3 regions of the Kitasatospora sp. NPDC056327 genome follow, and region 2 is predicted to be linked to each of the others. Evidence: riboswitches for the same ligand, from Rfam matches in the RefSeq annotation. Region 2 holds a riboswitch; each other region holds the start of a gene.
What was found. A riboswitch is a leader RNA that binds a small molecule or an ion and turns the genes downstream of it on or off. The one in region 2 is predicted to bind thiamine pyrophosphate.
Positions count from the first base shown of each region.

Region 1 (10,153 bases), on a different contig from region 2:
CCGCGGCCGATCTCCTCCTCGATCACCCGGCGCACGATCGCGGCGTACCCGGCGTCGTCGATGTCGAAGCCGCCGCCGCGGAGGGTGACGGGCAGCCGGGGGAGCGCCGCGGTGACCTCGGCGAGCGGCAGGGCGTACTGCTCGGTGACCGCGAGGGCCTGCAGCGGGGTGCCGTCGTCGTGCGCCTCGAAGCCGCGCTCGCGGATCTGCCGGTAGGGGACGAGCGCGAGCAGGTCGTGGACCGGGCCGTCGGCGGGGACGCCGTGGCGGACCGGCAGGTCGGCGAGCCGGTCGTGCACGTCGACGGTGCCGAGCAGCACCTCGACGGTGTCGGGCGCGGTGCGCGGGGTGCGGCGGTGCAGCAGGGCGAAGGCCGGTGCGTCGGCGGCGGTGAGACGGGCGAGCAGGTCGGCGGCACTGGTCACGGTGGCGGCGTTCCTTCCGGGGGCTACTGCGGCGGATTGGGTTTCCGCTCCCGGGAGGGCTGCCGGCCTGCTGGAGAACGCCGACGGCCGCCCCGAGGGGCGGCCGTGTCGTCTGCGTCTAGGAACGCGCGGGCTGTGGGCCACCCAGGGGGTCGGCCCACCACCAGGAGAAGGTGTGCGGCGTGTTCACGGGCCCGAGCCTAGCGGATCCCCGGGCGGCGTGAGGCGCGTCACGGGATTGTCCGCCGGGTGTCTCATCCCTCGGGCGGTGGTCACAAATCGGTTGCCGCACCCCGTAGCCTTGAGCGCGTGACCGTGACGAATCTCCACACCTGGCAGTCCCTGCCCGCGGCGCAGCAGCCTGAATGGCCGGACCAAGAGGCTCTGCGCAAGACCCTTGCCGAGCTCGCCTCGTATCCGCCCCTCGTCTTCGCCGGCGAGTGCGACCAGCTGCGCGCCCGGCTCGCTTCCGTGGCCCGTGGTGAGGCGTTCCTGCTGCAGGGCGGCGACTGCGCCGAGGCCTTCGACGGCGTCTCGGCGGAGCACATCCGCAACAAGCTCAAGACCCTGCTGCAGATGGCGGCCGTGCTGACCTACGCGGCCTCCGTGCCGGTGGTCAAGGTCGGCCGCATCGCCGGCCAGTACTCCAAGCCGCGCTCCAAGTCGACCGAGACCCGTGACGGCGTGACCCTGCCGGTCTACCGCGGCGACTCGGTGAACGGCTTCGACTTCACCCCCGAGTCCCGGATCCCGGACCCGGAGCGCCTGAAGCGGATGTACAACGCGTCCGCCGCGACGCTCAACCTGGTGCGCGCCTTCACCACCGGTGGTTACGCGGACCTGCGCCAGGTGCACGCCTGGAACCAGGACTTCGTGCGCAACTCGCCGGCCGGCCAGCGCTACGAGCAGCTGGCCCGGGAGATCGACAACGCGCTGGCGTTCATGAACGCCTGCGGCGTGGCGCCGGAGGAGTTCCGGACGGTCGAGTTCTTCTCCTCGCACGAGGCGCTGATCCTCGACTACGAGACCGCGCTGACCCGCGTGGACTCGCGCACCGGTGAGCTGTACGACGTCTCCGGCCACATGGTGTGGATCGGCGAGCGCACCCGTCAGCTGGACCACGCGCACATCGAGTTCGCCTCGAAGGTCCGCAACCCGATCGGTGTGAAGCTCGGCCCGACCACCACGGTCGACGAGGCGCTGACCCTGATCGAGAAGCTGGACCCGGAGCGGGAGCCCGGCCGGCTCACCTTCATCACCCGGATGGGCGCGGGCAAGGTCCGCGACCACCTGCCCACCCTGGTGGAGAAGGTCACCGCCTCCGGCGCGCAGCCGGTCTGGATCTGCGACCCGATGCACGGCAACACCTTCGAGGCGTCCAGCGGTCACAAGACCCGCCGCTTCGACGACGTGCTCGACGAGGTCAAGGGCTTCTTCGAGGTGCACCGCGCGCTCGGCACCCACCCGGGCGGCATCCACGTGGAGCTGACCGGCGACGACGTCACCGAGTGCGTCGGCGGCGGCGACGAGGTGCTGGTCGACGACCTGCACCAGCGTTACGAGACGGCCTGCGACCCGCGGCTCAACCGCAGCCAGTCGCTGGACCTGGCGTTCCTGGTCGCCGAGATGTACCGCGGCGGCAACTGAGCGACGACGGGCGGTGCCCGGCGCCGCCCGTGAGCGCTCCGCATGTGAGCCAAGCCTCTCCGGCCTGGGGGTTTCCCCGGCCGGAGAGGCTTTTGCGTACCCGGTTCGCCGGGTAAGGTGAGGCTTAGTGAACTAAGGCTTGCCTTAGTCAAGATCCACTCCGCTTCACCGCTTCACCCCGGGAGAGACCGCGATGTACGTGTGCATGTGCCATGCGGTCACCGAGGACCAGGTGAAGCGGGCGATCGACGACGGCGCCAACACGCCGCGCCAGATAGCCAGTGGCTGCAAGGCCGGGACGGACTGCGGTTCCTGCGTCCGGCGGATCCAGGCCCTGCTCGGCGAGCACGGCGCCCGGCCCTGCCCGACCGCCCGGCTGGCGGCCCGGCTGGGCCTGGCCGACCCGGGTGCGGACGCCGGTCCCGCGGCCGTACCGGCGCCGGTACCACTGCGGGTGGCCTGAGCGGCCGCCTCCGGCCTCAGGACTCCGGCTGCTCGATCAGCTGGGCGAGGTAGAGGGCCTCGCCGAGCTTCTCCAGCAGTTCGAGCTGGGTGTCGAGGTAGTCGATGTGGTGCTCCTCGTCCTCAAGGATCGATTCGAAGATGTTGGCCGAGGTGACGTCGTTCTTGGCCCGCATCACCACGATCCCGCGCTTGAGCCGGTCGATCGCCTCGACCTCGACCTGCCGGTCGGCCTCGAACATCTCCTTGACCGTCTGGCCGATCCGGACGTGGAAGAGCCGCTGGTAGTTCGGCAGTCCGTCGAGGAAGAGGATCCGGTCGGTGAGCACCTCGGCGTGCTTCATCTCGTCGAAGGACTCGTGCCGGGTGTACTTGGCGAGCTTCGTCCAGCCGAAGTTCTCCTGCATCTTGGCGTGCAGGAAGTACTGGTTGATTGCGGTCAGCTCGGCGGTGAGCTGTTCGTTGAGGAACTCGATGACCTCTGCGTCGCCCTTCATGGCGGTGCCTTCCTGCTGTGTGTGCGGGATCACGGCCGTACCCTCCGGCTGCAGGCATCCTGGCACCGTGTCGGGAAGAAATTCCAGTAAGTGCACACTCACTAGGACATGTGTCGGAATATCCGATTTGCCCAGCGCACGGGATCGCCGCCGCCCCGGCACTGGCCCGTACGAGCGGGCGCGCGGGGTGCAGAAGGGGCGCACGGCGGGCGTCGCCCGCCGTCTGTCACCATGGATCCATGGGGCAGTCCGAACAAGAACCGCCAGAGCCGTCTGACCCGGGACTCCCGCCGGGCCAGCGCCTCCAGCGCGGCTGGCCCGCCCTGCACTACGGGCCGGTGCCCCGCTTCAAGCCGCTGACCTGGGACCTCCAGGTGTTCGGCGCGACCGCCTCGGCCGAGAAGCACAGCTGGGACTTCGAGGGCTTCAACGCGCTGCCCCGCACCACCGTCCGGGCCGACCTGCACTGCGTGACCCGCTTCTCGGTGCTCGACGGCGAGTGGACCGGGGTGTCCACCGCCCTCCTGCTCGACCGGGTGCCGCCGGACCGGAGCGTCACCCATGTCATGGTCTGGGCGGAGTACGGCTACAGCGCCAACCTGCGGCTGGAGGACTTCGCCGCGCCCGGCACCCTGCTCGCCACCCACCACGACGGCGAGGCGCTCACCGCCGAGCACGGCTTCCCGGTCCGGCTGGTCGTCCCCGGGCTGTACGCCTGGAAGGGGCCCAAGTGGGTCCGGGCGGTCGAGTACATGCGCGCCGACCGGCGCGGCTTCTGGGAGGAACGCGGCTACCACAACCGGGCCGACCCGTGGCGGGAGCAGCGCTACTCCTACCAGGAGGAACCGGGCGACGGCCCGCTTCGGTAGGGCGTGTCCTGCGGATCGCGCCGCCCCGCCCGGCCCCCGCCCGGCCCCGCTACAGGAACGGGAAGGTGACGGTCACCACCGTGCGCTGCGGGCGCCGCTCGCCGGCCGCCGGGGACTGGCCGGTCACCTTGCCGGTGCCGAACAGGTTCACCCCGCTGCTCTGCATCCCGAAGCCGGCCGCCTGGAGCGTCTTCTCCGCGGCGTCCCTGGACATCCCGGTGACGTCCGGGACCGCCACCATCCCCTTGCTGACCACCAGCGCGACCGGCGTGTTCTCCGGCACCTGCTGCCCGGCGGCCGGCGAGCTGCTGATCACCGAGCCCTCCGGGACGGTGTCGCTGTGCGCCTCGGTCACCGTGCCGGCCGCCAGCTGCGCCCCCGTCAGCGTGGTGCCGGCCTGTGCGGACGGGCGGCCGACGACGTCCGGCACCGCGATCCGCTTCGGCCCGCGCGAGACGGTGAGCGTGACGGTGTCGCTCTTGCGGGCGCGGGTGCCGACCCCCGGATCGGCCGCGATCACCTGGCCGGCCGGAACGGCCTCGCTGTACACCTCGGAGACCCGTCCGTGCATGCCGGCGGCGTCCAGGATCCGCTGGGCCTCGGCCCGGTCCTTGCCGAGCACGCCCGGGACCGTGCCGTACACCGCGCCGGAGATCGCGTACGTCGCGCCGCCGACCAGCAGGACCACGGCGGTGAGCACGGCCGTCCAGATCAGCGGCTTGCGTGGCAGCCGGCGGGCGGCGGAGCGGGCACGGCGGGCACGCGGGGAGCGCTCCGGCGGCGGTTCGTCGTACGGGCGGCGCTCGGTGAGCAGCTGCTCCATGACGTCCGGCGGCACGTCCAGCACGCTGGTGCGCTCGACCGGCGGGCCGGAGCGGAGGACCGGGGTGAGCACCGAGGTGGCCTCGCCGGCCGGGTGGCCGGGGCCGGGCCGGGTGGCGGCGGGCGGCTCGGCGTCCAGCTGGGCCGGGGTGAGACCGCGGCGGACCCGCTGCAGTGCGGCGAGCAGTTCGACGGCGTCGTGCGGGCGGCCCGCGCGGTCCCGGGCGCAGGCGCCCGCCACTATGGCGTCCAGCGCGGGCGCCACGCCGGGGACGGCCGCGGACGGCGGCGGGACGTCCTCGTGCAGGTGGCGGTACATCACCTGGACGGGGTTCTCGCCGGTGTGCGGGCGGGAGCCGGTGAGCATCTCGTACAGCAGGATGCCGGCGGCGTAGACGTCCACCCGCTGGTCGGTCTCGGCGCCCGGGTGGATCTGCTCGGGCGCCAGGTAGGAGACGGTGCCGAGCACGGTGTCGCCGGTGGCGGCCGTCACGGCGCCGTCGGCCGCGTTCAGCACCCGGACCAGGCCGAAGTCGGCGACCTTGACCAGGCCGTCGTCGGTGATCAGCACGTTCTCGGGCTTGACGTCGCGGTGCACCAGGCCGGCCCGGTGGGCGGAGCCGAGGGCGGCGAGCACCGGCTCCAGGATGTCCAGGGCGGCCCGGATGGAGAGCGCGCCGCGGTCGCGCAGCAGGTCGCGCAGGGTGCCGCCGGGCACGTACTCCATGGCGAGGAAGACGTGCGCGCCGTCGGCGCCCTGGTCGAAGACGTTGACGACGTTGGGGTGGGCGAGCCGGGCGACCGCCTTGGCCTCGCGGATGAAGCGGGTGGTGAACACGGTGTCGCCGGCCAGCGAGGGGTGCATCACCTTGAGGGCGACGATCCGGTCGAGCCGGGTGTCGGTGCCCCGGTAGACGGTGGACATGCCGCCCGCGGCGATCCGCCGCTCGACCCGGTACCGGCCGTCGAGCAGGGTACCGATCAGGGGGTCGCGCAGTGCCATGTCCACCCGGCGAGTCTAGTGCGGGGGTACGGCACGGCCCCGGGAGGCACCGCTCCCGGGGCCGCTCCGTTCCCGGTTCGTGACACCGGGCCGGCGATCCGGCCGGGCTCAGAAGGCGGGGTGCTCCCGGGTGTCGAGCTCGGCGCGGCCGGCCATCGCGGACGAGGCCTCGGCGTGGAAGCGGCGCGGGATCCGGCCCGCCCGGTGGGCCAGCCGGCCGGCCTCGGCCGCGTGCCGCATGGCCTCGGCCATCAGTACCGGGTCCTGGGCCCGGGTGACCGCGGAGGCCAGCATCACCGCGGCGCAGCCCAGCTCCATCGCCAGCGCGACGTCCGAGGCGGTGCCGGCGCCGGCGTCCAGGACCACCGGGACTCCGGCGCCCTCCACGATCAGCTGGAAGTTGTGCGGGTTGCGGATGCCCAGCCCGGAGCCGATCGGCGAGCCCAGCGGCATGATCGCCGCGCAGCCGACGTCCTCCAGCTTGCGGGCCAGCACCGGGTCGTCGTTGGTGTAGGGCAGCACCGTGAAGCCGTCGTCGACCAGGGTCTCGGCGGCGTCCAGCAGCTCGATCGGGTCCGGCAGGAGGGTCCGCTCGTCGGCGATCACCTCCAGCTTCACCCAGTCGGTGCCGAGCGCCTCGCGGGCCAGCCGGGCGGTGAGCACGGCCTCCCCGGCGGTGAAGCAGCCGGCCGTGTTGGGCAGTACCCGGATGCCGTTGCGGGTCAGGACGTCGAGCACCGAACCCTGGGTGGCGGCGTTGACCCGGCGCATCGCCACGGTGGTCAGCTCGGTGCCGGAGACCCGGAGCGCCTGCTCCAGGACCTCCAGGCTGGGGGCGCCGCCGGTGCCCATGATCAGCCGGGAGGAGAAGGCCGTCCCGGCGATGGTGAGGACGTCCTTGTCGTCGGGGTGGGTGCCGGTCATCGGTCAGCCCCCCTGGACGGCGGTGAGGATCTCGATCCGGTCGCCCGCGGCCAGCGGGGTGCGCGGCCACTCGGTGCGGGGCACCACGGCCTCGTTCAGGGCGGCGGCGACGCCGGAGTGCGCCTGGCTGAGGGTGGCGACCACCTCGGCGAGGGTGGTCGAGGCGGGCACCTCGCGGGGCTCGCCGTTGACGCTCAGGGGGATGTCGCTGGTGCGGGGGCTCATGCCGGGACCTTCGTGAATCGGGTGGGGGAGAACGGGCGGGCGAGTTCCGGCAGGGTGCCGGTGACCAGGTACTCGGCCAGCAGGTCGCCGGTGACGGGCGTCAGCAGGACGCCGTTGCGGTAGTGGCCGGTGGCGGCGACCAGACCGGGCAGCGCGGTCGGGCCGAGCAGCGGCGCGTTGTCCGGCGAACCGGGGCGCAGGCCGGCGCCGGTCTCCACCAGCGGCAGCTCGGTGATGCCGGGGACCAGCTCGTGCGCGTCGCGCAGCAGCTCGTAGACGCCGCCGGCGGTGACCGTGGTGTCGTGGCCCTGCTCCTCGGTGGTCGCGCCGATCACCACCTCGCCGTTCTCGCGCGGCACCAGGTAGAGGTGGGCGCCGCGCACGACGGCGCGCACGTTGCGGGAGAGGAACGGCCGGTACGCCTCGGGCACCCGCAGCCGCAGGACCTGGCCCTTGACCGGGCGGATCGCGGGCAGCACGCCCGGGGGCAGGCCGGGCAGCAGGTGGCTGCGCGAGCCGGCCGCCAGCACGACCCGGTCGGCGGTGACCCCGGTGCCGTCGGCGAGCCGGGCGCCGGTCGCGCGGTCGTCCCCGGTCAGCAGGGCGGCGGCCGCGGTGCGCAGCAGCACCACGCCGGCCCGCTCGCAGGCGCGGACCAGGGCGGTGGCCAGCCGGCGGCCGTCCACCTGGTGGTCGTCGGTGACGTGCAGGCCGCCGCGCACGCCCGGGGCGAGCATCGGCTCCAGCCGGCGGGCCTCGCGGCCGGTCAGCCACTGGGAGTCGAGGCCGAGCCGGCGGTGGAAGGCGTGGAGTTCGCGCAGTTCCTCGCGGTCGTCGGAGTCGAGGGCGACGGCGAGGGTGCCGCACTGCCGGTAGCCGGTGTCCTGGCCGCCGCTCGCGCCGGTGAGCTCGGCGGCGAAGGCCGCGTACCGCTCGTTGGAGGCCATCCCGAGGCGGAGCAGGGGCTCCTCGCCGTACTGGAGTTCGGTGACCGGGGCGAGCATGCCCGCCGCCACCCGGGCCGCGCCGCCGCCGGGGTCCGGGTCGGCCAGGGTGACCCGCAGTCCCCGCTGGGCCGTCCGCCAGGCGACGACGAGTCCGATGATCCCACCGCCGACGACCAGCACATCGGCGTGGTCGCCCGGTGCCAAGCGTGTCAAGGTCGCTCTCTCCCTTCGCCGGTATGACCCGGATCAGGTTCGGACGGTCGCAGGCCGTGACAGCCCGCCTCTCAGCCCGGTACGCCGGGCTCCCGTGATGGTGCCCCCACCTTAACTCCGGGTGCCGCGGCCCCTGAAGGTGCCCGTGGCCCACTCCCGCCGGTCCCCGGGTCCCCGGACCTGCGACCCCGGACCTGCGACCCCGGACCTGCGACCCCGGGCCTACGACCCCGGACCGGGGAGCTCGGACCCGGGACCCGGGACCCGGGCTCAGTACAGTGACGGGCGTGGCTGAGCTGAGCGGGACGGGACGAACGGATCGGGTGGTCGTGGTCGGGGCCGGGCTGGCCGGGGCGCAGTGCGCCGCGGTGCTGCGGCGCGACGGCTGGCAGGGGCGGATCACGCTGGTCGGCGCGGAGCCGTACCCGCCGTACGACCGGCCGCCGCTCTCCAAGGACGTGCTGCTCGGCAGGACCGACAGCACCGCCCTCGACCTCGACCTCGGGGGGCTCGGAGTCGAACTGCTCACCGGCCGCCGCGCCACCGGCCTCACCCCCGGCGGCCCGGGCGGCGCGGGCACCCTGCACACCGACGCCGGGGACGAGCCCTACGACGCCCTGGTGATCGCCACCGGCGCCGAACCGCGGGCCCTGCCCGGCGCCGAGCGCGCCCACCTGCTGCACACCCTGGACGACGCGCTCGCCCTGCGCGCCCTGCTCCGCCCCGGCCTGCGGCTGGTCCTGGTCGGCGCGGGCTGGATCGGCGCCGAGGTGGCCACCGCCGCCCGGGCGGCCGGCTGCGAGGTGACCGTCGTGGAGGCCGGTCCGGCGCCCGTGCCCGGCGCGCTGCCCACCGAGGTCGGCCGGGCGATGGCCGCCTGGTACGCCGCCGCCGGGGTCGACCTGCGCTGCGGCACCGGCGTCGCCGCCGTCGAGGCGGGCGCGGTGCTGCTCGCGGACGGCTCGCACCTGCCCGCCGACGAGGTCGTGGTCGGCATCGGGGCCCGCCCGGCGACCGGCTGGCTGGCCGGCACCGGGGTCGCCCTGGACGCGGCCGGCGCCGTCCTGGTGGACGAGCGGCTGCGCACCACGGTGCCCGGCGTCCTCGCGGCCGGCGACTGCGTCGGCTACCCCTCGGCGCGCTCCGGCGTGCGGCTCACCGTCCAGCACTGGGACCACGCGCTGCAGTCCGGCGGGGCGGCCGCGGCCACCCTGCTCGGCACGGACGCCCCGCCGTACGACCCGGTGCAGTACTTCTGGTCCGAGCAGTTCGGACGCATGGTGCAGTACGCCGGACGGCACACGGGGGAGGACGGGCTGCTGTGGCGCGGTTCGCCGGACGGCGCCGGCTGGACGGTGCTCTGGCTGCGCGACGGCGCCCTGCGCGCACTGCTCGCGGTGGACCGGCCGCGCGACCTCACCCAGGGGCGGCGGCTGATCGAGCGCGGCGCCGTCCTGGACCCGGTCCGCGCCGCCGACCCGGAGGTCCCGCTGAAGTCGGCGCTCGCGGCCGGCTGACGGGCGCCGCCGGAGGCCGCCGCGGCGTTCCCGGGGCCCCCGGTGCCCCGGCGGGCCCCGGACGCGGTGCCGGGGGTGTGCGCGGTGGGGCGCCGAGGTGGCAGTCTGGTGCCGTGAGTGAGAACGAAGCCAAGATTGAAGCCCTGGTCCCCGCGTGGCTGTACCTCCCCGACATCTCCGAGAAGTGGGGCCTGGTCGTCACCGAGGTCCGCGACATGGTCAAGAAGGGTGACCTGATCGCCGTCCGCCGCGGCCCCAACAGGTCGCTGCAGGTCCCGGCCGCGTTCATCGACGAGACCGGCCCGGTCAAGCACCTGGTCGGCACCCTGACGGTGCTGCGCGACAGCGGGTTCGACGACGACGAGATCCTGGAGTGGATGTTCACCGAGGACCCGTCGCTGCCCGGCACGCCGGTCCAGGCGCTCCGGGAGAACCGGGCCACCGAGGTCAAGCGCCGCGCCCAGGCGATGGCGCTGTGACCGACCTCCGGGGCCGGCTCGCCGACGCCCGGCTGTACCTGTGCACCGACGCCCGGCGCGAGCAGGGCGACCTCGCGGAGTTCCTGGACGCCGTGCTGGCCGGCGGCGTGGACGTCGTCCAGC
Region 1 is NZ_JBHJRC010000014.1:9,002-19,154, reverse strand. It holds gene ACFCX4_RS03895 (anthranilate synthase family protein) at 1-425, opposite strand, end outside; gene ACFCX4_RS03890 (class II 3-deoxy-7-phosphoheptulonate synthase) at 735-2,072, shown strand; gene ACFCX4_RS03885 (bacterioferritin-associated ferredoxin) at 2,266-2,535, shown strand; gene bfr (bacterioferritin) at 2,552-3,031, opposite strand; gene ACFCX4_RS03875 (sulfite oxidase-like oxidoreductase) at 3,271-3,900, shown strand; gene pknB (Stk1 family PASTA domain-containing Ser/Thr kinase) at 3,950-5,725, opposite strand; gene ACFCX4_RS03865 (thiazole synthase) at 5,834-6,649, opposite strand; gene thiS (sulfur carrier protein ThiS) at 6,653-6,874, opposite strand; gene thiO (glycine oxidase ThiO) at 6,871-8,034, opposite strand; TPP riboswitch at 8,028-8,140, opposite strand; gene ACFCX4_RS03850 (NAD(P)/FAD-dependent oxidoreductase) at 8,322-9,551, shown strand; gene ACFCX4_RS03845 (Rv2175c family DNA-binding protein) at 9,665-10,030, shown strand; gene thiE (thiamine phosphate synthase) at 10,027-10,153, shown strand, end outside.
Region 1: it holds a riboswitch for thiamine pyrophosphate, as region 2 does, so the genes downstream of both, thiO (glycine oxidase ThiO) here and thiC (phosphomethylpyrimidine synthase ThiC) in region 2, are expected to answer to the same signal.

Region 2 (10,153 bases):
GGTGGTCGGCATCGCCGCCGCCGTGGTGATCCTGGTGAAGAAGGCCGCGAAGAACTAGCGAGCGGTCCCGGCGCCCGCGTCCCCTCCCAGGGGGGCGCGGGCGTCCGGCGTTCCCGGGGGCCGGCCGGTCCCCTCGCGCAGGAAGTCGTCGAGGTCGCGGTGCGGCCGCCAGCCCTGGGCGCGGGCCCGGGCGAGGTCCAGCACCATGCCGCGGGAGAGCTGGTCCACCGCGTACGGGGTCAGCCCGGGCAGCCGTCCGGTGCGGGCGGCCAGCCGGGCCAGGGGGGCCGGGACGTGGTGGATCCGGGCGCGGACCCCGTGCGCGGCCAGCACCGCGCGGACCACCTCGTCCCGCCGGTAGGGGCGGGCGTCGGCGATGTTGTGGGCCACCGGTGTCCACGGGCGGTCGCCGGTGCGGCCCGCGCCGACCGCGGACAGGCAGGCGTCGGCGAGGTTCTGCACCGCGGTGAGGCTGAGCGGGACGTCGCCGCCGGGCAGCAGCAGCCGGCCGTGCCGGACCCGCTCCAGCAGCCGGGGCACCAGGTGCGGGTCCCCGGGGCCGTAGACGGCGCGCGGGCGCAGCACCACGGCGCCCGCCGCGAGCGCGAGCCGTTCCCCGGCGGCCTTGGTCCGTCCGTAGGCGTTGAGGTGGCCGGTTCCGGTGGGGTGGTCCTCCCGGACGGACCCGTGCGCCGCCCTCGGGTCGTAGACGCTGGCGCTGGACACCCAGACGAGCGGACGGTCCCCGGCGGCGCGCAGCAGCCGCTCGGTGCCGGTGACGTTGACGGCGTGCTGGACGGCCTCGGCGCCGGCTCCCCGGGGCAGGTCGGCGACGGCGGCGGCGCAGTGCACGACCGCGTCGGCGCCGGTGAAGTCCGGGTCCCCGGCGGTGGCGTCCCACGGGACGTGCCGGCCGGCCGGGCCCGGCCGGCGGCCGTGGCAAACCACCTCGTGGCCGGCGGCGACGGCGGCCCGGACGACGTGCGAGCCGCAGAAGCCGCTCGCGCCGGTGACGGCGATCCGCATCGGGGGGTCTCCTCGGTGGTCCGGGTGATGGGGACGGGCGGCGGGGGCTGGTGGCGGGCCCGGCTGAGGGGAACGGGCGGGGGTGCGGGAGGCGGGGGTCAGCCGGGGGTGCGGGTGGCGCGCAGGGTGAGCTCGGCCCAGCCGGGCAGGGCGGCCCGGCGGTCGGCCCGGGCACCGGTGACCACCGGCGCGTACGGCGCGAGCGCGAGCAGCAGTTCGGCGAGCAGGGCGCGGGCCACCCCGGCGCCCGGGCAGGCGTGCGGGCCGGCGCCGAACACCGCCTGGGCGGCGGCGGGCCCGGGGGGCGGCGCCGGGCGGTGCGCCCCGGCGGCGTGCCGGGCGACCAGGACCAGCCGGTCGCCCGCGCGGACCCGCCGGCCGGCCAGCTCGGCGTCGGCGGCGGCCACCCGGGGGAGCAGCGGCGAGGGCGCGGTGAGGCGGAGCAGTTCGGTGGCCAGCGCGGGCGCGCCGGCGGCGTCGGCGCGGGGCCAGAGCCCGGCGTCCGCGCACCAGGCGGCGGCCCGGGGGAGCGCGGCGACGGTGGTGTTGACGGCGGCCACGGCGACCACGGCGTCCCGGGGGTCGGGCAGCAGGGCGGCCAGGTCGGCGGCGCGGGCGGCGGCCGTGCGGGCGGCGCCGCGCGGCCGGGGACCGGGCAGGTGGTCGCGGGCGGCCGCCGAGGCGGCCTCGGCGGCGGCGCCGGCCAGGGCGTGCGGGCAGGCCGTCGCACCGGTCAGCACGACGGCCGTCACTCCGGCCAGCTCCCGTGCCAGTGCGACGAGTTCGAGTTCTCCGGTGGCGAGCTCCGGGACCCGGGCGGTGAGCACCCGCCGCCAGTGCGGCCGGAGCCGGTCCACGGCGGCGGCGCCCGTGCCGGCCGCCAGTTCCCGGCGGGCGGTGCGGTGTTCGGCCCCCTCCTGGTCGAACAGCGCACCACCGGAGGTGAGTTCGGCCGCGGCCCCGCCGGTGGTGCCGGGCGCGGTGCGGTCCAGCGGGATCCGGGTGAGCGCCTCGTGGTACGCCTCGCCGCCGTGCACCAGGACGGTGCGGCCGAACCGGACGACCGGGTGGCGGCGGGTGGCGGCGAGCAGGGCGAACAGCAGCGGGTGGCTGCGCAGGTAGACCCGGCGGTCCCGGCGGCGGGCCGCGCGGTGCAGCGCGGGCTCGCGCGGTGCCGTGCGGTGGGGCGCCGTGCGGTGGGGTGCCGGCTCGACGGGTGCCGGTTCGACGGCGGTCGGCTCCCGGGGTGTCGGTTCGGCGCCGGCCCGTTCGACGGGGGTCGGTCGGTGCGGCACCGGTTCGGCGGTGACCGGTTCGACGGCGGTCGGTTCGGCGGCGGTCGGTTCGGCGGCGGCCCGTTCACGGGGCGCCGGTTCGCGGCGGCGTGCGCGGATCACCGGGCCAGCTCCCGGGCGCAGCGGGCCGAGGCGGCGGCCCGGTCGGGTTTGCGGGAGCGGCCCGCCAGCGGCACCTCGCCGAACAGCACGGCGTCCGGCCGGGCCGAGCCCATCCGCTCCAGCGGGCCGGCCAGCGCGCCGCGCAGCCGCTGCCGGTCGGTGCCCGGCGAGGGCTGGACGAGCGCGACCAGGCGCTCGTCGCCCTGCCCGTCCGGGACACCGACCAGCACGGCCAGCTCGACGCCCGGCAGGTGCAGGGCCGGCTCGTAGAGGCCCGGGTAGATGTTCTCGGCGCGGCGCAGCACCATGTCCTTGAGCCGGCCGGCCAGGACGATCCGGCCGTCCGGGGCGAGTTCCGCGCGGTCGCCGGTGCGCACCCAGGGTTCGGGCTCCTCGCCCAGGTAGCGGTGCCGGGCGCCGGGACCGGTGAGCAGCAGCTCGCCGTCGGGGCCGAGGCCGGTGCGCACCCCCGGGAGCGGGGCGCCGACCAGGTCGCCGGGGCCGGTGAAGGCGCTCTTCTCGGCCTCCTCGACGGCCGCGGCGGGGAACAGTTCGGTGAGCGCGTAGACGCCCCAGGCCTGCTCGGCGCCGGCCTGCTTGACCCGGCGGAGCAGGGCGGCGTCGGCGGGTGCCGAGCCGGTCCAGACCCTGCCGGTGAACCGGGCCCCGGCGGCGAGCGCGGCGCGCAGCTGCGGCGGGGTGAGGTAGGTGTGGGCGGGGGTGAGCAGGGCGAGCTGGCGGGCGAGCGCGGCGGGGCCGCGGGCCGGCAGGGCGACCGCGGCGCCGGCCGCGAGCGCGGGCACCAGCACGAAGAAGGTGCCGCCCAGCACCACGGTGTCCGGCCGCGGGCCGACGAGCCCGCCGACGGTCTCCAGTCCGGCGGCCAGCCCGGCGCGGGAGTGCACCACGGCGCGCGGGCGGGCGGTGGTGCCGGAGGTGAAGACGATCACGGCGTCCCCCTCGCGCGGCGGGACGTCGTGCCCGGGGACGCGCGGCACCGAGGCGCCGAAGCGGCCGGTCCGCAGCCGGGGCGCGCAGCCGGGCAGCCGGCGGCCGAGCGTGGCGACCGGGCCGAGCAGGCCCAGCGGGGGCAGTGCGAGGTCGGCGCGGCGGGCGAGCGGCCCGGCCCAGCCGGCCACCGCCTGGGCGGCGGCGTCGGCGAGCACCAGGTCGGGCCGGGCCAGGGCGAGCCGGGCGGCCACCACGTCGGGGCCGGCGGTCGGGTCCAGGACGGCGGTGCGCAGGCCGAGCCGCTGGGCGGCGAGCAGGACGGCGAGGGAGCGCGGGCCCGGGCGGACGGCGATGCCGAGGGTGTCGCCGTCGCGCAGGCCGCGGGCGTGCAGGGCGACGGCGTAGCCGGCGGCCAGTTCGGCGAGTTCGCCGCGGCGGATCTCGACCCGGGTGGTGCCGAACCGGGTGTGCCGCAGGACGGCGGGGCGGTCGGGGTGGACGGTGCGCAGGTCGTGGGCGAGCCGGTCGAGCACGGGAGGTCCTCGGGTTGCGGCGGACGGCGGGAGTCGGTGGCGGGAGCGGTCGTGGCGGTCGGTGGCCGGAGGGCGCCGCGCCGGGGTCAGCGGACGTCGGCGGCGCGGGAGCCCGAGCCGCGGTCCAGGTACCAGCGGGCGGTGCCGACCACCCCGTAGGCGCGGATCCGCCGGGTGGAGTTCTGCACCACCATGTCGCGGCGGTGGACGATCGCGGTGGTGTGCCGGCGGACCAGGTTGACGAACAGCCGGTCGGTCGGCGAGGGCCGCCGGGGCATGCCGCCGACCGCCTGGTACAGCTCGGCGGTGATCGCCATGTTGTTGCCCGCGTGCATCCGGTACGGCGTCAGGTAGCCGTGCCGGAGCCGGTGCGCGGGCCGGATCCGGCCGAAGAACGCGCCGAGCGCGACCAGCACCAGGAAGACGGCCCGCCCGGCCGGACCGTGCTCGTCCCGGCGGGCGGTGACCCGGCCGCAGACCAGGCCCCCTCCGCCGCGCAGCGCGGACCGGGCGGCGGCCGTCCAGCCGGGTTCGGGCAGGCAGTCGGCGTCGGTGCGGGCCAGCAGTCCGGCGCCCCGCGCGATGGCGTGCCGGAACGCGGTGTCGACCGCCGAGCCGACCCCCTTCTCCGGCTCGACCAGCACCTCGACCGGGAACGGTGCCCGGGCGGCGAAGGCGCGGACCGCGTCGACGGTGCCGTCGGTGGAGCCGTTGTCGGCGACCAGCAGGGTGAACTCACGGTCCCGCTGGGCGGCGAGGGCCTCCAGGGTGCCGGTGATCCGGCGCTCCTCCTGGTAGGCGGGCACGATCACCCAGAGCTCGCTCACGACGCCTCCCAGACCATCGTCATCAGGCTCACGCCACCGCCGAGGCCGAGCATCAGCACCTTGTCGCCGGGCGCCAGCCCGTCGCGTATTCGGTCGAGCTGCACGCCGATCGTGGCACTGGCGACATTGCCCAGCTCCGGCACGGTCACCACCAGCTTCTCCTCCGGCACCCCGGTGACCTCGACGAACCGCTCCAGGTAGGGCACGGTCACCTGGTGCACCAGCACCCGGGCGTAGTCGTCCCAGCCGAGGCCGGTGCGGGCGGCCACCCGGGTCAGGATGTCCAGGCCGATCTTCTCGAAGACGCCGCGCAACTCGGTCCCGCCGCCCCGGAAGTAGCTGTACTCGTCGCCGCGCGGGTGGCGCGAGCCGCCGCCGGGGATGCCGCCGACCGCCCAGTGCTCGGAGGCGGTCTCGGTCTCCACGTCGAGGATGCCGCCGCGCTCGACGGCCTCGACGACCACGGCGGCGCCCGCGTCGCCGAAGGTGTAGCCGGCGAAGCCCTCGCGGAACTGCTCGGCGCCGCTCGGGTCCCGGCGCATCGCCCGGCTGGGCGTCTCTCCGGTGACCACCAGGGCGCGGCGGGCGCGTCCGGCCAGGATCATCGCGCGGGCCAGGTCGATCCCGTTGAGGAAGCTGTTGCACGCGTTGCTGACGTCGAACGCGTGGGCGCGGGAGCCGAGTTCGGCCTGCACGAGGTGGGCGGTGGCGGGCTCGACGACGTCCCGGGTGGCGGAGGCGAACAGCAGCAGGTCGATGTCGGCCGGGTCCAGCCCGCGGGCGGCCAGGGCGCGCCGGGCGGCGCCGACGGCCAGGGTGGAGGCGTACTCGCCGTCGGCCGCGAAGTGCCGGGTGACGATGCCGGTGGCCTTCTCGAAGGTCCGCTCCGGCAGGCGCAGTCGGCCGCCGGCGGTGATCTCGTCCTGGAGCTGCTGGGAGGTCAGGCGGCGGGCGGGGAGCCGGGCTCCGACGGCGGTGATGCCGATCCGCGCGGTGGCTGCTGGATGCATGGTCCCATCGTCGGGCGGATCCGGGCGCGCCCGCCTGAGTACCCGTACTCAGGCGGGCGCGCCCGGGCTACCCAGAACGGTCAGTCCTCCTCGGCGTCCCGGTCGCGGAAGGCGACGGGCACCGCGTCGACCGGCACCGGGACGGAGACCGCGGCGGTCGCCGCCGGGGCCGGCCCACCGGTGCCGGCGGCACCCTCCGGGCCGACCGTGGACAGCAGCTGCCGGGCCAGCCCGAGCCCGGTGCCGCCCATCGCGAGCGCCTTGGCGAACAGCTCGCCCATCCCGTCGGCACCGTTGAGCAGCACCATGTGCTCGACGTTGCCGAAGGACTCCGCGGCGGCCTTGACGATCTGCGGCCACTGCTCCGCCAGCTCCTGGGCCACCACCGCGTCCTGGTTCTCCGCCAGGGCGGCGGCGCGCGCCTTGATGCCCTCGGCGCGGGCCAGCCCGATCGCCCGCGCCGACGTCGCCTCGGCCAGGCCGAGCGCCTCGGCCGCGGACGCCTCGGCCTGCCCGGTGGCCGTGGTCGCCTCCGCCTCGGCGAGGCCGCGCACCCTGGTCGCCTCGGCGTCCGCCTCGGCCGCGATCCGCACCCGGCTGGCCTCGGCCGCCGCCGCCAGCTCGGTCTCCCGGGCCTTCGCCTGCGCGGCGGAGATCCGCGCGTCCCGGGACGCCTCGGCGGTCGTGCGGGTGTCGTAGGCGCGGGCGTCCGCGGGCTTGCGCACCTCGATCTGGAGCTGCTGCTCGGTGCGCTGGGCCTCCAGCTCGGCGACCCTGGTCTCCTGGACGACGACCTGCTGCCGGGCGGCGGCGTCGGCCAGCGGACCGGCCTGCCGGGCGCGGGCGGTGGCGGTGTCCATCTCGGCCTGGTACGAGGACTGCTGGATCTCGCTGTCGCGGGTGGCCTCGGCCTTGCGGGCGGCGGCCTCCTGCTCGGCCTCGGTGGCCAGCCGGTCCGCCGCGGCCTGGGCGATCCGGGCGTCCCGCTGGACGGCGGCGGCGTGCGGGATGGCCAGGTTCTTGATGTAGCCGGTCGGGTCGATGATCTCCTGGATCTGCAGGGTGTCGATGATCAGCCCGAGCTTCTCCATCTCCAGCCCGGAGGCGGCCCGGGTCTCGCCGGTGAGCCGTTCGCGGTCGCGGATCATGTCCTCGACGGTGAGGCCGCCGACGATCGAGCGCAGGTGGCCGGCGAAGACGTTGTGGACGCGCTGGCTGATCAGCTTCTGCTGGTCCAGGAAGCGGCGGGCGGCGTTGGCGATCGAGACGTCGTCGTCGCCGACCTTGAAGATCACCACGCCCTTCACCCGGACCGGGATGCCCTGCGTGGTGACGCACTCGACGTTCAGTTCGGCCTCGTTGAGGTCCAGCGAGAGCCGCCGGACCCCCTGCAGGCCGGGGGTGACGAGGGTGCCCCGGCCGGTGACGATCCGGAACCCCAGCCCGTCGCCGACCCCCTCGGTGCGGTGGCGGGAACCGGAGATGATCAGTGCCTCGTTCGGCTCGGCCACCCGCCACATGAGCTTGAAGAGCGTGATTCCCAGGATCAGTGCCCCGACGACGGTCAGGGCGATGACAAGTGCCATGGTTCAACTCCCCCTTCAGGCGCAGGAGATGCGCCGTCTGGGATTGTCCGCCGGGGCACGGCCGCAGGAAAGGGAAAGGACATGACGGACCGTCACAAGGTCGTCACCGGACCGTCATCGGGGTGTCACGGACGGACCGGGCCGCAGGCCGGCGGCCCGTCCGCGACACCCTCGCGGCCGTCTCAGGGACCGATCGGAGCCACGTACACCGTCCTCGGCGGCTGGTACTCGATCACCACCACCGGCGTTCCCACCGTCAGCCGGTCGCCGGGGACCGCCAGGTACGCGAGGAAGGCCTCGGTCCCCTGACGCTCCGGCACGTGCACCATCACCTCGCCGACCAGTCCCGCGCCGACCGCCCCGGTCACCCGCCCCGTGCTCCCGACCACGCCGGCCCTCCCTCGCCTCGTCCGCTACCGTGGCCAGTCTGCCCGTACGGACGGCTCCGCGCCCGCCGTTCACCGTCCGGACCTCGACGTTCCCCCTCCCCGACCCCCTCTGGACCTCGGGCGATCGGCTCGCTACGGTGTTGGACGTCATGCGCGGGCAACACCGCCTGCGGACGCGGGAGCTCGGAGCACCGGGCTGAGAGGGCGCTGAACGGGACGTCGACGGACGGACCGGCGGCTGCGTCGACCGCAGGAACCTGACCGGGTAATGCCGGCGTAGGGAGTTTGAGGTCCGATGACCACCTTCGATGCACAGCCGCAGTCTGTCCGGCCGCAGTCCGCCGAGCGGCCTTCCCCCGCCGGCGGCGCCGTCACCAGCGCCGGCACCGGCTACCCCACCCCGGCCTGGCGCAAGGCCTACCGCGAGGGCTCCCGCCCCGACCTGCGCGTGCCGTACCGCGAGGTCGTGCTCACCAACGGCGGGCGCGTCCCGCTGTACGACACCTCCGGCCCGTACACCGACCCGGCCTACGAACCCGACGTGCGGCGCGGCCTGCCCGCGCTGCGCGACGCGTGGATCCGGCAGCGCGGCGACGTCGAGGAGTACGACGGCCGCGAGGCCCGCCCCGAGGACGACGGCATCAAGCACACCGCCCCGCGCGGCGGGGACCTGCGCAACCTCGACGCGGTCTTCCCCGGCCGCCCGCGCCGCCCGCTGCGCGGCCGGGACGGCGTCGCCGTCACCCAGCTCGCCCACGCCAAGCGCGGCACCGTGACGCCCGAGATGGAGTTCGTCGCCCTGCGCGAGGGCCTGTCACCCGAGTACGTCCGCGACGAGGTGGCCCGCGGCCGCGCGGTCATCCCGGTCAACGTGAACCACCCCGAGGTCGAGCCGGCGGTCATCGGCACCAACTTCCTGGTGAAGATCAACGCCAACATCGGCAACTCCGCGGTCACCTCCTCGATCGAGGAGGAGGTGGAGAAGATGACCTGGGCCACCCGCTGGGGCGCCGACACCGTCATGGACCTCTCCACCGGCCGCAACATCCACACCACCCGCGAGTGGATCCTGCGCAACTCCCCCGTGCCGATCGGCACCGTGCCGCTCTACCAGGCGCTGGAGAAGGTCGACGGCAAGGCCGAGGAGCTGAGCTGGGACGTCTACCGCGACACGGTCGTCGAGCAGTGCGAGCAGGGCGTCGACTACATGACGGTGCACGCCGGGGTGCTGCTGCGCTACGTGCCGCTGACCGCCCGCCGCAAGACCGGGATCGTCTCGCGCGGCGGCTCGATCATGGCCGCCTGGTGCCTGGCGCACCACCGGGAGAACTTCCTCCACACCAACTTCGAGGAGCTCTGCGACATCCTCGCGAGCTACGACGTCACCTTCTCCCTCGGTGACGGCCTGCGCCCCGGCTCGATCGCCGACGCCAACGACGAGGCCCAGTTCGCGGAGCTGCAGACCCTGGGCGAGCTGGGCCGGATCGCCCGCGCCAGGGACGTCCAGGTGATGATCGAGGGCCCGGGCCACGTCCCGATGCACAAGATCAAGGAGAACATGGATCTCCAGAAGGAGATCTGCGACGAGGCCCCGTTCTACACCCTCGGCCCGCTCACCACCGACGTCGCGCCCGGCTACGACCACATCACCTCGGGCATCGGCGCCGCGATGATCGCCTGGTGGGGCACCGCGATGCTCTGCTACGTCACCCCCAAGGAGCACCTGGGCCTGCCCAACCGGGACGACGTGAAGACCGGCGTCATCACCTACAAGATCGCCGCCCACGCCGCCGACCTGGCCAAGGGCCACCCCGGCGCGCAGGCCTGGGACGACGCCCTGTCCGACGCCCGCTTCGAGTTCCGCTGGGAGGACCAGTTCAACCTGGCCCTCGACCCGGAGACGGCCCGCGACTTCCACGACGAGACCCTCCCCGCCGAGCCCGCCAAGACCGCCCACTTCTGTTCGATGTGCGGCCCGAAGTTCTGCTCGATGAAGATCTCCCAGAAGATCCGCGACGAGCACGGCGACGGCTCCACCGCGGTCGCCTCCGGCGTCGACGCCGAGGCGATCGCCGGCATGGCCGAGAAGTCCGCCGAGTTCGCCGCCCGCGGCAACAAGGTCTACCTCCCCCTCGCCGACTGACGCATCCGCGTGCCGTGACGGGCACCGCTTCCGGGGACGGACCGTGTCCCGGGAGGGGTGCCCGTTTCCGGGGCCGGCCACGGCGTCTTCCGCCCGTCCACGAACCGGTTCGGGGTGCGGCCGGGGTGGCGGCGCGTCGCGAAGGCCCCCGGTCCCGGCGCGCCCGCCGGGGCCGGGGGCCTTCGTCGTCGCCCGCCGCGGGTCACCCCGCCGCCGGCTCCGCGCCGTCCCCGGCGTCCGCGGGGTACCAGCGGAGTTCCACGGTGTTGCCGTCCGGGTCCCGGACGTAGA
Region 2 is NZ_JBHJRC010000031.1:24,109-34,261, reverse strand. It holds gene ACFCX4_RS07585 (DUF5326 family protein) at 1-58, shown strand, start outside; gene ACFCX4_RS07580 (NAD-dependent epimerase/dehydratase family protein) at 55-1,026, opposite strand; gene ACFCX4_RS07575 (cytochrome P450) at 1,125-2,423, opposite strand; gene ACFCX4_RS07570 (AMP-binding protein) at 2,420-3,907, opposite strand; gene ACFCX4_RS07565 (glycosyltransferase family A protein) at 3,994-4,734, opposite strand; gene ACFCX4_RS07560 (3-oxoacyl-ACP synthase III family protein) at 4,731-5,744, opposite strand; gene ACFCX4_RS07555 (SPFH domain-containing protein) at 5,825-7,330, opposite strand; gene ACFCX4_RS07550 (hypothetical protein) at 7,513-7,719, opposite strand; TPP riboswitch at 7,885-8,019, shown strand; gene thiC (phosphomethylpyrimidine synthase ThiC) at 8,015-9,862, shown strand; gene ACFCX4_RS07540 (VOC family protein) at 10,065-10,153, opposite strand, start outside.

Region 3 (10,153 bases), on a different contig from region 2:
CCGCGCCGGACAGCCCGGTCCGGGCGCCCTGCGGGACCACCGGGACGCGCAGCCCGGTCGCGGTCCGCATGACGTGCTGCACCTGCTCGACCGTCTCCGGGAAGACGACCACGGCGGGGGTGCCGGCCGGGCAGAAGTCCGCCATGTCGTGGCGGTAGGCGGCCGTCACGTCCGGGTCCACCGCCACGGCCCCGGGCGGGAGGCCCTCCGCCAGCCGGTCCGTCAGGTCGCTCATCGCCGCCTCCGCTCGTGCCGCGGGTCATCGCCGGTCGTCCCGCCGGGTGGCGGCCGGACCGGGCCGCCCGCGGCCGTCCGAGCGCGCCCGGCCCTCGCACTCTGCCCGCCGACCGCCCACCCGGCAAGTACCCGCCCCGGGCCCGGGCGGCGTCGCGCCGGTCCGGGGCGGGGCTGGGCTGGGCTGGGCGGCCCTCGTGGGCGGGGCGGGCGTCAGGACACCCTCGTCCGGCTTCAGGGCAAGCGGCTCCGGCCGGGCGTCCGGGCGTCCGGCCGGTCCTACTGGCCGCGCACCACCGGTTCCTGCAGCTCCGTCACCCAGTCGGCAGGGTCCTCCGGGCACTCCAGGTAGACCTCCCGGGCGTACCCGGCCGAGCGGTACCCGTTGTCCCCGATGAAGCGCGCCAGCGCCTGGACGGAGCCGAGGGAGTCCTCCAGCGGCCCCCGGTGCACCACGGTCGCCGCTTCCTCGACGGCCGGGAGGTCGACCAGCCCGAAGCCGTGCTCCCCGGACGGACCGACCCCCGCGGGGACCGGCACGGCCACCCGGACCAGCACCGAGCCGTCGCCCTCCCCGGTGTCCTCGTAACGGGCGACCGACGGCCCGGCGTGGGCGATCCCGGCCGCCGCCAGCCGACCGCAGAGCTCGTCGAACAGCGGCCCGACCACCGGCCCGACGTCCTGCGGCTCGTAGCTCGCCGCGACCCCCGTCAGCTCGGCCACCCGCACCGGCGGCACCCGCTTCACCACGACATCCTGCGCGGACATGGTCCCCTCGCTCTCGATCGTCCGGAGCCTCGCCTCCACCCGGGCCAGCCGCTCGGCGTCGGCCGCCATGGCCGCGGCGAGCTCGGCCCGCCGCAGCCGCAGCATCCCGCGCAGCTCGGCCGTGTCCACCTCCTCGTCCAGGACGGCCCGCACCTGCTGGAGCGTGAAGCCGAGGTCCTTGAGGGCGATGACCCGGTTGAGCCGGGCCAGTTGGGCCGCCTCGTAGCAGCGGTAGCCGCTGACCGGGTCGACCCGGGCCGGCCGGAGCAGTCCGACGGCGTCGTAGTGACGCAGCATGCGGACCGACACCCGGCCGTGCTTGGCGAAGTCTCCGATGTTCAACATGGTTCCTCCAGTGCAGACCCTCACACGGTGTCACGGTCAAGCACCGGCCCCTCCGCCCGCCCGCCGCCCCGGCCCGCGCCCCGGCGGGACGGCTCAGTCCGTCACGTCGAACCCCCTGCGCTCCCCCAGTGCCCGGAGGCTGCGCTGGCCGGGGATGCCGTTGGCGTCCGACCCCGTGTAGCCGAGGCTGCGCTGGAACGCGGCGTACGCCTGCACCGTCCGGGTGCCGAGCGAACCGTCCACCCAGCGCTGCTCCAGGTACCCCTCGTCCGCGAGGGCCTGCTCGACGATCCGGACCTCGCCCCCGTACGTCTGGTGCCCCTGCTCGGCCCCCGGGTCGGTGCGCGCGGCCGCGACCACGTGGGCGAGCGAGACCCGCCGCGCCGAGGGCAGCCGGCCCAGCAGCCGGCGCAGCGACGCCTCCCCCGGCACACCGTCGGCGTCCGGTCCCGAGTACCCCAGACCGCGCTGGAAGTCCTGGTAGTTGAGGGTGTCGGCGTCCCGCCAGTCCTCGTCCGGACCGGACTGGTAGTGCCGCCCGTAGCCCTGCCGGACGAGCGCCTCGCCAACCTCCCTGACCTGGGGTCCGTGCGCGCCGTAGCCGTACTCCAGCCCGTTGACGGTCACCCGGTACCGGGCGGGACCGGAGTCCCCGCGCGGCGTGGGCACCGGGGCGGGCGGGGGCGCCGGCGCGGGCAGCGGCCCGCCGCCGGCCACCGCGGCGATGCCGGGCAGGACGGTCTCGCGGAACTGCCGGGCCCGGACGTCCCCCGGGCAGGCCGTGCCGCCGTCCGACCACTCGGGGAACATCCGGTGCACCCCGAAGCCGGGCGCGTCCCACTCCTGACAGATCCGCAGCGGGATGCCGTGCCGCTGGTGCAGCCACACCCCGAGCGTGACGAGCGCCGCCACCTGGGCGTCCGTCCACGGGTCGGTGCTCTGGTCGTCGCTGGCCGTCTCCACGCTCACCGCACCCGTGCCGTCGGCCCGGCGGTTGGCGCGCATGTTGGCGTCGGCCCGGGTCTCGGTGCCGACGAACTGCCCCACGCAGCCGTCGTACCCGATCCCGAAGTGCGACTCCAGGTTGGTGGAGTCCCTCCAGTACTCGTACATCCGCCGCGGCGTCCACGGCGCCGCCACACTGTGGAAGATCACCTGCGTCGGCGTGATCGCCGGCTGCTCGTCCGACTCGGGCTGGAGCTCCATCTTCTCCGCGCCGGGGTACCAGGCCATGCGTCTCTCCTTGCCGGGCCCAGGGCAGTTCGCCCCTTACGCCCGGAAGACGACCCCGGACCCCCCACCGGAGGACGCATCCACCCCAAACCCCCCGTTCAGGTGAATACGGACAACCCCACCCCCGCTCCCCCCCCGCCATCCACCCCACCCCCGCCCCGGAAAAGCACGAAGGCGGGTGCCGACCTCAGGTCGGCACCCGCCTTGAGCAGGTGTTTCTTCTCCTACCGGCGGAGAGCGTGGGATTCGAACCCACGGTACGGGGTCACCGCACGACAGTTTTCAAGACTGTTCCCTTAGGCCGCTCGGGCAGCTCTCCAGGCGGAGGTCAGCCTAACGGGTCCGGCGGGGTTCGGTGCACCGGGTTTCGGGGGGTGGGCGGGGGTCAGTTGTCGCCGACGCGCTCGCTGAGGGTGACCTTGGTGTTGAAGGTCTGGCCGTTGCGGGTGTACTCGACGTCGACGGTCTCGCCCGGCTTGTGCGTCCAGATCTTGCTGACCAGGGCGGGGCCGTTCTCGATCGGGGAGCCGCCGAGCTTGGTGATGACGTCGCCGGGCTTGAGGCCGGCCTTGTCGGCGGCGCCGCCGGGGGTGACGGCCGGCTGGCCCTGGATGTCGCGGGTCTGGATCTGCGCGCCGTCGCCCTTGTAGTCGTCGTTGCGCAGCACGTCGAGCTTGGCGTAGACCGGCTTGCCGGTCTTGATCAGGGTGTCGGCGACCCACTTGGCCTGGTTGATCGGGATCGCGAAGCCGAGGCCGATGGAGCCGGCCCGGCCGTTGCTGGAGGCGTTGGACTGGATCGCCGAGTTGATGCCGATCACCCCGCCGCCGGAGTCGAGCAGCGGGCCGCCGGAGTTGCCGGGGTTGATCGAGGCGTCGGTCTGCAGCGCGTTCATGTAGGAGGACTGCGCGCCGGTCTCGTCGCCGGAGGCGACCGGGCGGTCCTTGGCGCTGATGATGCCGGTGGTGACGGTGGACTCCAGGCCGTACGGCGCGCCGATGGCGATGGTGGAGTCGCCGACGTTGACCTTGTCGGAGTCGGCCAGCGGGAGCGGCGTCAGCTTGCCCTTGGGCGGGCTGTCGAGCTTGATGACGGCGACGTCGTAGCCCTCGGCGCGGCCGAGCACGGAGGCGCCGTAGGCGCTGCCGTCGGCGAACTTGACGGTCAGCTTGCCGCCGCTGGAGGCGGGCGCGACCACGTGGTTGTTGGTGAGGATGTGACCCTCGGTGTCGAAGACGAAGCCGGTACCGGTGCCGGACTCGCCGTTGCCCTGGGCCTTGATGGTGACGACGCTGGGCAGCGCCTTCTGCGCGATGCCGGCCACCGAGCCCGGGGCGGGCTCGTTCTTCTGGGAGTTGTTGGCCTGGACGGTGGTGGAGCTGCGGTCGGCCCTGGAGCCGAGGGTGGTGCCGTCGCGGTCCGCGACGGCCACGCCGACCGCGCCGCCGGCCACGCCGGCCACCAGGGCGACGGCCGCGACCAGGGCGATCAGGCCGCCGCGCTTCTTGCGCGGGCCGCCGGGGACGGGCGCGCCGGGGTACTCGCCCGGGTAGCCGAGCGGGCCCCCGGGGCCACCGGGGCCGCCGGGCGCGCCCGGGGTGATGTCGTGCGAGCCCCAGCCGCCGAGCGGCTGCCCGGCGCCGAACGGGTGGTGCTGGCCGGTCGGGTGCTGGCCGGTCGGGTACGCGCCCTGCGGCGCGCCGCCCGGCGCGGCGAACGGGTCGTGCGCGGCGAGCGCCGGGGGCACCGGCGTGCCGGGGGCCGGGGTGGCGTACGGGTTGCCGCCGTACGGGTCGGCGGGCACGGCCGGCGCGGCCGGGGCCGGCGGCAGGACCGGCGGCGGGGCGTCCAGGTACCCGTGCTCGGCGGCCGGGGCCGGGGCGACGGGCGCCGGCGGGGCGGACGGGGCCACCGGCTCGGGGGTGCCGACCTTGCCGAAGGCCAGGGTGGGCGTGAAACCGCCGGAACCCCCCTCGGCGGCCGGGGCCGGCTGGGACGACTGGCCTGCTGCGGGCGTCGGTGCGGGGGAGGGGGCCGCGACGGGACCGGCCGCAGACTGCTGCGCCGGACCGTCGGAAGCGGAACCCACCACCCCCTGGCCGCCGGAGGGCTGCTCCCCCTGCGACCCGGTGGACCCAACCTCGCGCTCGGTGCTCACGGACGACCTCCATAGCTGACAGGACCAACAACCATAGTTTTTCGCACACCCGATTCGATTGCCGTAAGGACCCTTCTGAAGAACTCATAAGAATCCTTAGCCCGGCCAGACAGCCGCCGGTCGGCGGCCGGTCGCCAGCAGGTCAGCCGCCGGCCGGACCGCCCGCCGGACGGGCCCGGCGGCACCGGACGGCCGCCCGCCGACCCGGCCGACCTTGGAGTTCTCCCCCGCGACGGCTAGCCTGTCGCTCCGAACTGACACGCGGGAGCTTGGACCCACCAGGCTGAGAGTGCGCCGGTCGACCGTACGCCACGGACCCCGTGGACGGCCGTCGAGGGGGCGCAGACCGCCGGAACCTGTCCGGGTAATGCCGGCGTAGGGAGATATCGGCCATGCCGCCTGTTCCGCCATCCTCGTCCTCGGGCGCGCCCGCGTCCCGGAACGTCCCCCCCGCGCAGGACGCGCCGGGCACCGTCCCCGGTTCCCCCGGGGGCCCCGCCGGGACGGCGACCGCCGTCCTGGAGCCCGCGGCCCGGGTCGAGGCGCCGCTGGTGCTCGACACCGAGCCGCCCCGCACCCTCCGCTTCCGCGACCACTTCGCGCTCTGGATGAACCTCGGCGTCTCGCTGATCGGCTTCACCACCGCCGCGACCGTGCTCGGCGCCAAGGGCAGCGAGCTGTCGCTGGCCGCCGCCGTCACCGCGATCGTGGCCGGCACCGTGGTCGGCACCGCGATGCTCGGCGTGGCCGCGCTGATCGGCGCCCGGACCGGCGCGCCCGCCATGGCGAACCTGCGCGGGCTGTTCGGCACCCGGCTGTCCTACGTGCCGACGGTGCTCAACATCGTCCAGTGCATCGGTTGGGGCGTCTACGAGCTGCTGACGATCGCGCTCGGCGCGCAGACCGTCGTCGGCACCGAGGGCTACCGCTGGGTCTTCGTCGTGCTGGCCGGCGCGGTGACCACCGCGCTGACCATCTGGCCGCTCGGCGCGATCGCGGTGCTTCGCCGCTTCGTCGCGATCGCGGTGGCGGTGGCGATGGTGTACCTCACCGTCCAGCTCGGCCGGCACGGCGTGCCGGACCCGGGGGCGGGCAACTGGCACGGCTTCCTGAAGGCGACCGACGCGATGATCGCGGTGTCGATCTCCTTCGTGCCGCTCGCCGCCGACTACACCCGGCACTCGCGCACCCCGGGCTCGGCGTTCTGGGGCAGCTTCACCGGCTACACGGTGGCGCAGGTCTGGTGCTACGTGCTCGGTCTGCTGGCGCTGCTGCAGGCGGACGGGGACCCGGGCCGGATCTTCGACTCCTTCCTGGGCGTGTGGGCCGGCTGGCTGTTCCTGCTGGTGCTGGTGCTGCGCGAGACCGACCAGTCCTTCGCGAACGTGTACTCGACCGCGATGTCGGTCCACAACCTGCTGCCGAAGGTCGACCGCCGGGTGCTGACCGGCGGCACCGGCGTGCTGATCACCGTGCTGGCACTGCAGATCACCGAGTTCACCGACTCCTACTACGCCTTCCTCGGGCTGATCGGCTCGGTCTTCGTGCCGATGTTCGCGGTGCTCGCGGTCGACTACTTCCTCGGCGCGGGGCGGCGCGGCTGGAACCTCTCGGCCGACGCGCCGTCCCGGTGGCTGATGCTGCTGCCGTGGGCGCTGGGCTTCGCCGCCTACCAGCTGATCGCGCCGACCGCGGTGGCCGGCTGGTGGACGGACCTGTGGACCTCCGCGCAGGAGGCGCTGCACTTCACCCCGCAGGAGTGGACCTCGGCCTCGCTGTTCGGCTTCCTGGTTCCGGCGCTGGCCACCTGGGCGCTCACCCCGTTCACCCGGGGCCGGGAGAACGCGGCGCGCTGACGCCGCGCAGGCGCCCGCCGGGCATCGGGCGGGCGGTGGACGGAGCCCCGGCGGACGCCGGGCACGGAGGCGAAGACGGCCCCCCGGGTTGGGACCGTCTTCGCCTCCGTGTCATCTGCGCCGCCTATCGTGGGGGGTGTGACCAGCCCAGATGTCTCGCCCGCGACGGCCCGCACCGCGCCGCCCGTCCAGGTGATCGCCCACCGCGGTTCCTCGCACGCCCTGCCCGAGCACACCCTCGCCGCCTACCGCCGGGCGCTCACCGAGGGGGCGGACGCCCTGGAGTGCGACGTGCGGGTGACCGCCGACGGGCAGCTGGTCTGCGTGCACGACCGACGGATCGGCCGGGTCTCCGACGGCCGGGGCACGGTGTCCGCGATGACACTGGCCGAGCTGGAGGCGCACGACTTCGGCGCCTGGAAGACCGGCCGGCCGAGCGAGGACCCGGAGCTGCGCGGAGTGCTGCGGCTGGAGAGCCTGCTGGAGCTGGTCGTGGACTCCGGGCGCCCGGTGGACCTCGCGATCGAGACCAAGCACCCGGTGCGGTTCCGCGGCCGGGTGGAGTCCGAGCTGCTGCGGACGCTGGACCGGTTCGGGATCGGCGCCGCGGGCCCGGCGGGTGCCGGCGGCACCGGGACGGCGGCGGGCCACGGCGTCGGCGCCCGGATCATGAGCTTCTCGTCGATCGCGCTGGCCCGGGTGGCGGCGGCCGCGCCGCAGTACCCCCGGGTGTTCCTGTTCGAGCGTGGTCTGGCGCTGCGCGGACGGCTGCGCCCGGGCGCGCCGCTGCCCGGCGGGGCGCGGATCGCCGGGCCGGGCATCGACCTGGTGCGGGCCCGGCCGGGGCTGGTGACCAGGCTGCGCGGGCTGGGCCACCAGGTGCACGTGTGGACGGTGGACGAGCCGGCCGACGTCGAGCTGTGCTTGGAGCTCGGGGTGTCCGCGATCATCACCAACCGCCCGGCCGAGGTGCTGGCCCAGTTGGGCCGCTGAGTCCCGGGTGACCCGTGGTGTGCCTGTGGTGAACCGTTCAACCACCGTTTCCCGTTGATGGTCTTGGTAGGGACTCAAACCTTTCGCCGACGATTTCTGGCGCAATTCATACAGTTTCACGACGGAGGGTGAGCACCGAATCACCTGTCGCGCACCGTCGGTGGACGGGCCTGAAATGTCCGCGCGGGATCGTCACGCGGTCGTTTCCGACGTATTGCCAAGGGGCATCCATCCCTCGGCATACGCTGAAGGAGGTCCGGGGGTGGCGTTGATGGTGGCGCGTGAAGTGCCGACTTCATCGACCATGGCAGTGCCGCACGGCCCAGCGAGTGTCGGGGTCGCGCGGCGCCGACTGCGTCGAGATCTGGGAGACCGCGAGATACCGGAACCGGTCATTGATGATGCTGTTCTGATCCTTTCCGAACTTTTGAGCAACGCGTGTCGCTATGCCCGGCCGCTCGGGCCACTGCCCGCGCTCGGCCGGGGCGCCCGGACCGGGGCCGTCGAGCCGCTGCTGGTCGGCGGACCGACCCGGGCGGCCGGACTGTCCGGACCGGCCGCCGCACCGGGCGACGACGGCGAGGACACCGGTGGCGTCCTGGTCCGCTGGCAGATGCACGCCGACGGCGTGCTCACCCTGGAGGTGACCGACGGCGGGGCGCAGACCCGGCCGTCGCCGTCCAGCCCCTCGCTCACCTCGCACGGCGGCCGCGGCCTGAGCATCGTGGACCAGCTGGCGAGCGACTGGGGCGTGCGCGACGCCCCGGGCGAGGTGACGGTCTGGGCGGCACTGCCGGCCCGGGCCCGGCACGCCCGGCGGCCGGCCGGCGGGCACCACGGCGCCTGACGGCCCCGAACGGTCCCGGCGGTACGGAGCGGTACGACACGGCGCGGAGCAGCGCGGTCGAGAGGGTACGGAGCGGCAGGGAGCGGCCCGACGGAACGGCGCGAAGCGGTCCCGGCCCGCCGGGCACCGCGGCGGCGGCCCGGCGGCGGGCGGTGCGGCGCCCGCGCCCCGGCGCACGCCCACGCGCCCGGGGAACGTCAGTAGGCTGCCGGGAGCACAACACCACCGTTCCCGGGAGAGCCGCACCATGGGCAAGAAGGCCGCCAAGAAGGCGCCGCAGCGCAGCCAGTCCACCCCCGCCGTCACGGGCGAGATCCCCGTGGTCGGGGCCCGTGAGAACTGCCCCTGCGGCTCCGGCCGCCGCTACAAGGCCTGCCACGGCCGGGAGGCCTCGCACGCGGTCCAGGAGCTGGTGCACCGTCCGTTCGAGGGCCTGGCGGGCGAGGCGGACTGGGTCGCGCTGCGCGAGCTGGTGCCCGCCGCCACCGTGCCGCTGACGCTGGCCGCCGGGGTGGCCGAGGGCGCCACCGGCGAGGTGCCTTCGGTGACCCTCGCCACCGTGCTGCCGCTGGCCTGGCCCGCGCTGCGCCGCCAGGACGGCTCGATCCTGCTGGGCCTGCAGACCCAGTCCGCCTCCGGCGACCTGAGCCGCGACCTCGCGGACGCCCTGGAGCTGGCGCTGGCCGCCGAGCCGGGCTCCCCGGTGCCGGCCCGCCGCACCGTGCCGGGCGGCCGCCGCCTGCAGGACCTGCTGGACACCACCGCCGCCTTCGAGCCGGCCGTGCACACCGGCTTCGAGTTCTGGCTGGAGGACGCGGAGACCGCGACCGGCGAGGTGGCCGCCTCGCTGGAGCGCGCCAACGCCTCGGCGATCCCCACCGAGAAGCTCGACAGCGTCGACTCCGCCTACTGGTGCGGCACCCCGGAGAAGAACCACCTCCGCTGGGTGATGACCGTCCCGGAGGAGCAGCTGCTGGACGCGCTGGCCCGGCTGACCGCCGCCGAGCAGTCCGCGATCGGCCCGGACACCCGCCTGGTCGGCTCGTTCCGGGCGCACGGCCTGACCGTGCCGGTCTGGGACCTGCCGCTCGCGATGACCGCGGCCGACTGCGAGAAGCCGGCCGCCGAGTTCGCCGAACGGCTCGCCGCGACGCTCGCCGACCCGGCCCCGCTCACCGCCGACGAGCGCAGGGCCCGCGCCAACCTGGTGAACCGTCAGGTGACCCTGAACTAAAGGCGGGACGGAAGTCCGGTGCACAGCCGGGCGATCGGCGTGATACGCGTCACATTGGCGCCCGTGACCCGCAATTTCCGGGCTACGAGGGCGTCTTGGAAATTGGCGCGGGCGCGGATCCTTGTTACTGTCTAAAGAGTCCGGTCGCTGGTGCATCCCCCGTCGCCAGCGGCCGGATCTTTTGTTTTCCGAACGCCCCACGCCGGAGCCGGTCGGCCGTGCCCGATCAGTCCGCCACCGGCCCGGCGCGGCGTCAGTACGCCGAGCGCCCGCTGTCCAGCTGGACCGCCGCCGCCACCAACTCGCCCAGCAACGGACCGACCTGCGGAAGCCAGACCCCGCCGTCGGCACCCTGACGGGGCGGCAGCACCCAGCGCACCCGGTCGCCGTCCCCGCCGCCGGGCGGCAGCGGCAGGAAGCCGCCGCTCCCGTGGTAGCGCAACGATCCGGGCACCCAGGGGAGTTGGACGAGCATCTCACCGAGT
Region 3 is NZ_JBHJRC010000178.1:2,256-12,408, forward strand. It holds gene ACFCX4_RS23690 (FAD-binding oxidoreductase) at 1-235, opposite strand, end outside; gene ACFCX4_RS23695 (MerR family transcriptional regulator) at 514-1,347, opposite strand; gene ACFCX4_RS23700 (peptidoglycan-binding protein) at 1,441-2,580, opposite strand; tRNA gene ACFCX4_RS23705 (tRNA-Ser) at 2,812-2,899, opposite strand; gene ACFCX4_RS23710 (S1C family serine protease) at 2,966-4,738, opposite strand; TPP riboswitch at 4,990-5,138, shown strand; gene ACFCX4_RS23715 (purine-cytosine permease family protein) at 5,131-6,594, shown strand; gene ACFCX4_RS23720 (glycerophosphodiester phosphodiesterase family protein) at 6,733-7,587, shown strand; gene ACFCX4_RS23725 (hypothetical protein) at 8,015-8,434, shown strand; gene ACFCX4_RS23730 (DUF5926 family protein) at 8,682-9,668, shown strand; gene ACFCX4_RS23735 (bifunctional DNA primase/polymerase) at 9,922-10,153, opposite strand, start outside.
Region 3: it holds a riboswitch for thiamine pyrophosphate, as region 2 does, so the genes downstream of both, ACFCX4_RS23715 (purine-cytosine permease family protein) here and thiC (phosphomethylpyrimidine synthase ThiC) in region 2, are expected to answer to the same signal.